Regions from separate parts of the Odoribacter sp. genome, predicted to be linked through region 1. Evidence: riboswitches for the same ligand, from Rfam matches in the RefSeq annotation. Region 1 holds a riboswitch; each other region holds the start of a gene.
The links. A riboswitch is a leader RNA that binds a small molecule or an ion and turns the genes downstream of it on or off. The one in region 1 is predicted to bind cobalamin.

Region 1 (2,251 bases):
GGTAAAAGGCGACAAACAGCTCGTATCCGCAGCATCGATAAACTGTTTTTTACTGCCCGAATTCACGACATAATAAGGATATTTTCCAAAGGATGCCCACTCGATACTTTTCACATCAGACAGACTATCCACGATTTTCCGGTAATCCAAGGCATACAGATCGGCGGCCAACATTCCCCCCTCACGTCCCCGAAAACGTACTTCACGGTTCCTGGTTTTACCTTTCTGCATCCAGGAAGGAATATCCACCAGCGACATCATTCCGCTAAATACAAATGTCAGAGCAAAAACACCGAAAACCACACCGGTGATATGATGCCAACGTAACCACCATTTTTTATAAGGCGAACGCAACCCTTTCTTCCGGTTTTTCCAAAATACCCAAATCCCGATCCACAAACCGGAGAAGCACATGATAGCTCCCAATCCGGACGCCCAGATCATAAAATTAATCCAAAGCGCTTGATTTTGCCGTAGAGAAGTAAAATACACCCAATGAGGAATAGCCCCCAGCCAAGCCCAAAAGCGGGAATTCCGGTCAGTCCATTGCAACACTTTACCGCTTTTCGAAGATATATACATCTCTTGCCGGGCATCATCTTCGAACGAAAACTTATAAATCGGAAATTCTTTGGTCAAATAACCGAAAGGAATCCACTGATCCAACCGGTTTAAGGAATCTACCCGATAAGCAACCGATCCACCCAATTGTCCGGCAATCCGGCAAATCTCGTTAAAATCAGGTTTACCGACAACCTGCAATGAATCGGCATACAAACCGGCAGGTAATTGCCGCCCTTTCAGATGAAATACCGGCCGGTCGAGATACATATCTACAGACAAACCTCCTAAACGACTACTGTCGGGCAGTACCTGCAATAAAGAATCTACAGCCGGAAGCGGACCTGTCAGAGACTCCTGACGGGCTAATTTCAATTTCTGATTTACCCGTGGGAAACTATGATAAATCATTACAATCCCAGAGATAAACCACATCAGAAACAAGATACTGAGTAATAAACCGAGTATCCGATGAATTTTTCGGAAAATTTTTGTCAACATGTTTTTATCTATAATCTTATTCCTGTCCACGGGAATAGCATTATTATTATTTTCGGCAGGTTTCCTGACTCAGTCCGGAAAAGTAACCTTCCAGTCGCGTCGACCGTGGTTGTAAGAAAACTTTTCACCTTATACGAACCTCACAGTAGCGGGCACTGTTCCGGAATTGCACCGGATTCCCTCTCATTTTATGCAGAAAACATAAAATTCACCGAAAAATTAAGAAACACCAAATAAAACGTTCGTTTAATTTAGTTGAAAATCTATGAATTTCATAATGTTTATAAAGTCATGGAACCCTGCGGGCACCTGGTTAATTGACAATGAAACAGTATACCCGAAGAATAGGATATATTGTGTTGATTGTCAATGATTTTATTCTCATTTTCTTTTCTCATTTTTCTTCCCTTCTTTATCTTTTGATGGAAGCAAAGCTTCCAATAATTGTCCATCGTCCATTGACATCTGTCCATTATTCTTTTTGCGGGTTTCCGCAAAAAGAATCGACCTTTTATTTTCCCTGCATATACCCCTTTTTCCTGGTAGCCATATCCACCGCTTTATGTCCGGCAGCAAACCGGGCATGTTGGATGAAGAGTTGCTGAACAGTTGGATTTTCTCCCAACCCTTTCAGGTAAAGATTCACTTTATAACCCTGTTTTTCAAGATTTTCCTTCCATTCGCCTGCTATATCATTTTTAGCATGATCTCCGGCAACAAACATCAGGGGGGCCAAAGTCAATGTTTTGGATTTTCCGTTTTTCAATAGCCGCAAAGCGTCTTCGTATTCCGGATACCCTTCTACAGTTCCGACATGATATTCCGGATGTCCTTCCGCTTTCAGCATATAATCGAACATAGCATACGAAGCTGTTGCAGGATCGGGGGTCCCATGGCCTACCAATAATTTTTGTCCACCTCTATCAGCCTGATTCATGGCCTCCGTAATTGCCTTTACGACCACAGCATAATCCTCAGGAGCATACAACAAAGGATTTCCGACACGAATATCTTTAAAATTCAGCGAAAGCCCTTCCACTTCGCGACGCAATTCTTTCATCTCCGTACCTTCGATTATATTCGTAGATTGTATTAAAATATGCGTATAACCTTGTTCATGCAGCTGAATAAGTGCCTGAGCCGGATTCAGGCGCTCTACTCCCCTTTCCTTCAATTTCTTCAGGATAAT
Region 2 (2,251 bases), on a different contig from region 1:
AAAAGTAGCGTCCAGGTTGATGAAGTTGGGAAAAAAACGCCGGGCACTGACTTTACAAGCAAAAACATATAAGTCGTAATTGGGATCCTGAGGTAAATAATTCACGCCCCGTTTCTTTTTCCAGATCTGAATCGGAAAGATAGCCGTACCTCCGCTTCCCACTCCCCGATAGGTAGAGGTCAGCATTTCCCGAATAATACAACGGCCTTCGGCAGAAGTATCCGTACCGTAATTGACAGAACTGAAAACAACCTGATTGCCTCCCCGGCTATGAATGGTATTCATATTATGGATAAAAGCCTCCATAGACTGATGTACACGACTTACCGTCCGGTTGATCGCATGTTGTAAAACCCGCTCATCCCCGCTCAAACCGTCCAGCTCAATCCGGACATAATCTTTGATGGGAAAATGGTACAGGTGTTTGTAATCTTCGCCGGTAATCTCTTCCAATACTTTCACCTCTTCGATAAAACTATTCCGCACATAAGGTGCCAGATAAAAATCAAAAGCCGGAATCGCCTGTCCGCCATGCATTTCATTCTGAGCCGTCTCGAGCGAAATGCAACCGAGGATGCTAGCCGTCTCGATCCGTTTTGCCGGACGGGATTCACCATGACCGACATAGAATCCGTTTTTCAGGATCTTATCCAAGGGATGCTGTACGCAGGTGAGACTTTTGGTCGGATAATAATCTTTATCGTGTATGTGCAGATATCCTTGCCGAACGGCATTTTTTACTTCTTCTACCAACAAATAATCGTCGACAAACGGCTTTGTCGTTTCACTGGAAAATTTCATCATCATCCCGGCAGGCGTATCCGCATTCATATTGGCATTTTCCCGGGTCACCTCATTCGATTTCGTCTCTATGATTTCCAAAAAAATATCCCGGGTTTTCGCTTTACGGGCCACACTACGCTGATTCCGGTAAGCAATATATAATTGAGCCACATCTTTACGGCGGCTCTTCATCAATTCGATTTCCACACAGTTTTGAATATCTTCGACACTCATCTGCTCCTGTCCCCGGCAAGCGATACGATCGGCAATTTCATGTGCCAATTGCATATCTTCTCCTTTATCGGTATGCAGCATCGCTCTTCTCACTGCAGCAACGATTTTCTCCTCATTAAAGCCAACTACACGGCCATCTCTTTTCAATACAGTCTGAATCATTATTTTACTTTTTAATCATAAACCGATAACCCATAAGGCAAGGAGAGGACAAAAAAAAGACAAGCGAATCCTTCTTTCCGGCCTTTCCTCGAAAGCCTCAGAAAACAATAATTACGGCAGGTCTTCTGACTTACTCCCGGTTTAAACAACCTTCCCGCCAATAACGGCAGTGGTTCTTCTCGGGTTTAAACCGCTCTACGGAGCTTACAGCAGCGGGACTGTCCGGGATTCTCACCCGATTCCCTTTTCATCTCATCCCTACGCTAGGATAAGAACCGAAATCAAGACAAAAATAGAAAGTTTTTTACGAAGAGAAAAATATTTTCAGAAACTTTTCTGACATTTTTTCAAAGTAACAGATTATCAAAGTTTTCCAATACAAATCTTTTAATCTAGAATCCGGCACATTCAAACTATTGATAATCAACATATAACTACAAAACAAAATTCAAATCATCAAGCAATCAAACATTTAAAAGTTTTCCAAAATAAAAATCCAAAAATTAATCGAGTTAATATTTTTCAGCATTGATATTTTATTCTTCGTCTTTTACTTTTGATTTTTCATTTTGTAGATATTCCACCCAAATTCGGGCTGCTTCTTCCACTGTTTTGAGACAAGGACGTTTTTTATAATATTCGGGTGTCCGGGCTTCAGGCACCGGATCGAACCCGATTCTTGAGGGAGTCACCCCCAACAATTCACCGCAGATCAACGAACCGTTACGCTTCACAAATTTCTCTGCCAATTGTTGTACCAGTCTATAATTCGCTTCTTTCCCTTCCCTATCTTTTCCCTCTACACAACCTGTTTCGAGGCCTGCCAATATAAACATTCCGCAAGCAGCACCGCAAGTCATTCTCATCCGACCGATCCCTCCACCGAACGAAGCCGACATCCGTAATGCCTGTTCGAAAGTATAACCATACTCGTCTGCAAAAGCAGCACATACCGACTGTGAACAATTGTAGCCTTGCCGGAATAATTCGACGGCACGCTGTATCCGGTCTTCCATCATCCTATTTTTTAATGTCCGGCAAAAGTAACGAAAGACCGTGAGAATAGGAAATC
Region 3 (2,251 bases), on a different contig from region 1:
GTCAGGTGGGCGTGGTGTCGGCAGTACGGCTGGTTTTGTCATGCTGGGTCGTTTAGCGGAAACATTGAATGCCGAAGTATCTTCATCGCGGGCAATGGTCGATGCCGGGGTTATGCCCCACGAACGCCAAGTGGGGCAAACCGGAAAGACGGTCCGGCCGGATCTGTATTTTGCCCTGGGGATTTCAGGGGCTATTCAGCACCTTGCCGGTATGGAAGAATCAGAATACATCATTGCTATCAATAAAGACAAATATGCTCCGATCTTCAATGCAGCAGATTTGGGGATTGTTGGAGATGTACATAAAATTGTCCCCATATTGACAGAAAAACTCCGGAAGTAAAAATCGGAAATGAACCGGGTGTTTGTTCAATTATACTCTTTCCTTTTCTATTGGTGACGGTAGCAAGAGGAAAGAGTATTTAAGAGTAAATCAATATCTTGGCACTGATAAATCAAATTGATTGCATCTTAAATGTCAAAGCTCGTATTTTTGAAATAATCGGCTGGTAAAGATTGTCCCAGTATATTTTTACGCCTTATATTAAAAATGATTTAAAAAATTACTTAAAATAAACTTTCATCTCTCTTTTTTTGTACTTTTACCGTCGATTTTGGTGCTGCTCGTTATTTTCGTAACGGAGCGGTGAAAAGGGAATCAGGTGTGAATCCTGAACAGACCCGCTGCTGTAAGCTTTTTAAAGTCTTTGGACATTACTCACGCCACTGTTTTACATGAACGGGAAGGACGTCCGGAGATAAAGCAAGTCAGAAGACCTGCCAAGATCAGAAACTTGGTGTTCTCTGGGATTAGAATGCCGGTTGTACTGATTTTTAATTGGAATTATTCTATTGGATGTCGATGGAAAAACGTTCGATTAAATTAGTCGAAATTTCATAAAGTTTACAAAGTGATGCCCCTTACAGGACGTTTGTTAATTGACTATTGACAAATACCAGTTTACTGTAAAACAACATACTTTAGGAAATATTTACATCATATTGATTATCAATCATTCAACATTCAATTTCCCTACTCATTTCCCTTTTTTTCAGCTGTTTTTTGATGGAAGTAAAGCTTCCAATCATTGTCAATTGTTAATTGTCATCGGTCAATTATTCCTCTTGTGGAAATCCACAAAAAAATCGAAGATTTAAACGTCACACTTTTAGGACTGGATACTGAAAAATTAGGGGCTTTGGAAAAAATCGGAGGGAAGCTGTCATTGAACTGTACGGCAGAATATTTGAAGTTGCCTGCCGGTTTGAAAAATTTGAAGGTGTTTGTAGTATCGAAAGGTATAGAACGCCTGGATATCCAGGGAATAGAAATCGAGGAATTGCGATTCAGCGGTACCGGATTGGAAAATACGACGGTGATCGGTGACGATATTTTTAAAGGTAAAATCAGTTTGGATAACCTTTCGGGATATTTCCCGAAATTAGAAGGTTTCCGGGAAGTGGGAAAACTGAATATCGGTTATCTTGGCCTGAACGGAGGGAGCATTGAAATCGGTAATATCCGTAAAATTAACGGGGATTTCTCTTACTGGGCCAATTCCAATGTAAAGGCCGTCGAATTTCCTGCACTGGAAGAAGTAACCGGTAATTTTGAATTATATTCCAATATCAAGGAATACCATTTCCCCGAATTGAAGTCTATCGGAGGGAAGGCAATCATAAGTATCGACTATTATGATGAAAAGACTTTTCCGAATCTGGCGACGGTCGGGGAGGATATGATGTTTCAGACCGGATATGACTATTATGGATCGAGGGGACCGGCCGTGGTCTTGTATCCGGCTTTGAAGCAGGTTGGGGGGACATTGGAACTGCGCCCGATCGGACCAACTCCCTGGGGAGATAATGAGAATACCGGTTATTTGAATCAAACTCTGGAAAATCTGGATTTCTTGTCCAGCTTGGAAAAAGTGGGGGGAATCCGGATTCATGATCATGGGAAACTAGCTTCTTACGAGGCAATTAAAAAGGCCATCCTGACCTGTCCCGAAGAGAAATGGAGTGTGGAAAATAATTTGTACAATCCGACTTACAAGCAATTGGTAGAAGACCAGCAATGGATAAAACCTGCTATTCAGGAGTAACAGATGAAGCCTGTTTTTCAACTGTGAGATTAATCAGCTGAAAAAGTTGTAAATGTAAAAAATGATAAACCTATGAAGATAAATAATTTAATATATATTGTGTTGCTTGGCATTATTGTTTCGCTGACGAGTTGCGAGGACGATGA

Region 2: it holds a riboswitch for cobalamin, as region 1 does, so the genes downstream of both, AC5RDS_RS13070 (anaerobic ribonucleoside triphosphate reductase) here and AC5RDS_RS04455 (PepSY domain-containing protein) in region 1, are expected to answer to the same signal.
Region 3: it holds a riboswitch for cobalamin, as region 1 does, so the genes downstream of both, AC5RDS_RS10385 (hypothetical protein) here and AC5RDS_RS04455 (PepSY domain-containing protein) in region 1, are expected to answer to the same signal.

What each region holds. Positions count from the first base shown of each region.
Region 1 covers NZ_CFKYFN010000036.1:29,783-32,033, reverse strand. The annotation lists gene AC5RDS_RS04455 (PepSY domain-containing protein) at 1-1,062, opposite strand, end outside; cobalamin riboswitch at 1,100-1,293, opposite strand; gene AC5RDS_RS04450 (sirohydrochlorin cobaltochelatase) at 1,574-2,251, opposite strand, start outside.
Region 2 covers NZ_CFKYFN010000095.1:13,220-15,470, forward strand. The annotation lists gene AC5RDS_RS13070 (anaerobic ribonucleoside triphosphate reductase) at 1-1,179, opposite strand, end outside; cobalamin riboswitch at 1,278-1,474, opposite strand; gene AC5RDS_RS13075 (C-GCAxxG-C-C family protein) at 1,716-2,195, opposite strand.
Region 3 covers NZ_CFKYFN010000078.1:45,434-47,684, forward strand. The annotation lists gene AC5RDS_RS10380 (electron transfer flavoprotein subunit alpha/FixB family protein) at 1-343, shown strand, start outside; cobalamin riboswitch at 599-799, shown strand; gene AC5RDS_RS10385 (hypothetical protein) at 1,128-2,105, shown strand; gene AC5RDS_RS10390 (DUF5018 domain-containing protein) at 2,178-2,251, shown strand, end outside.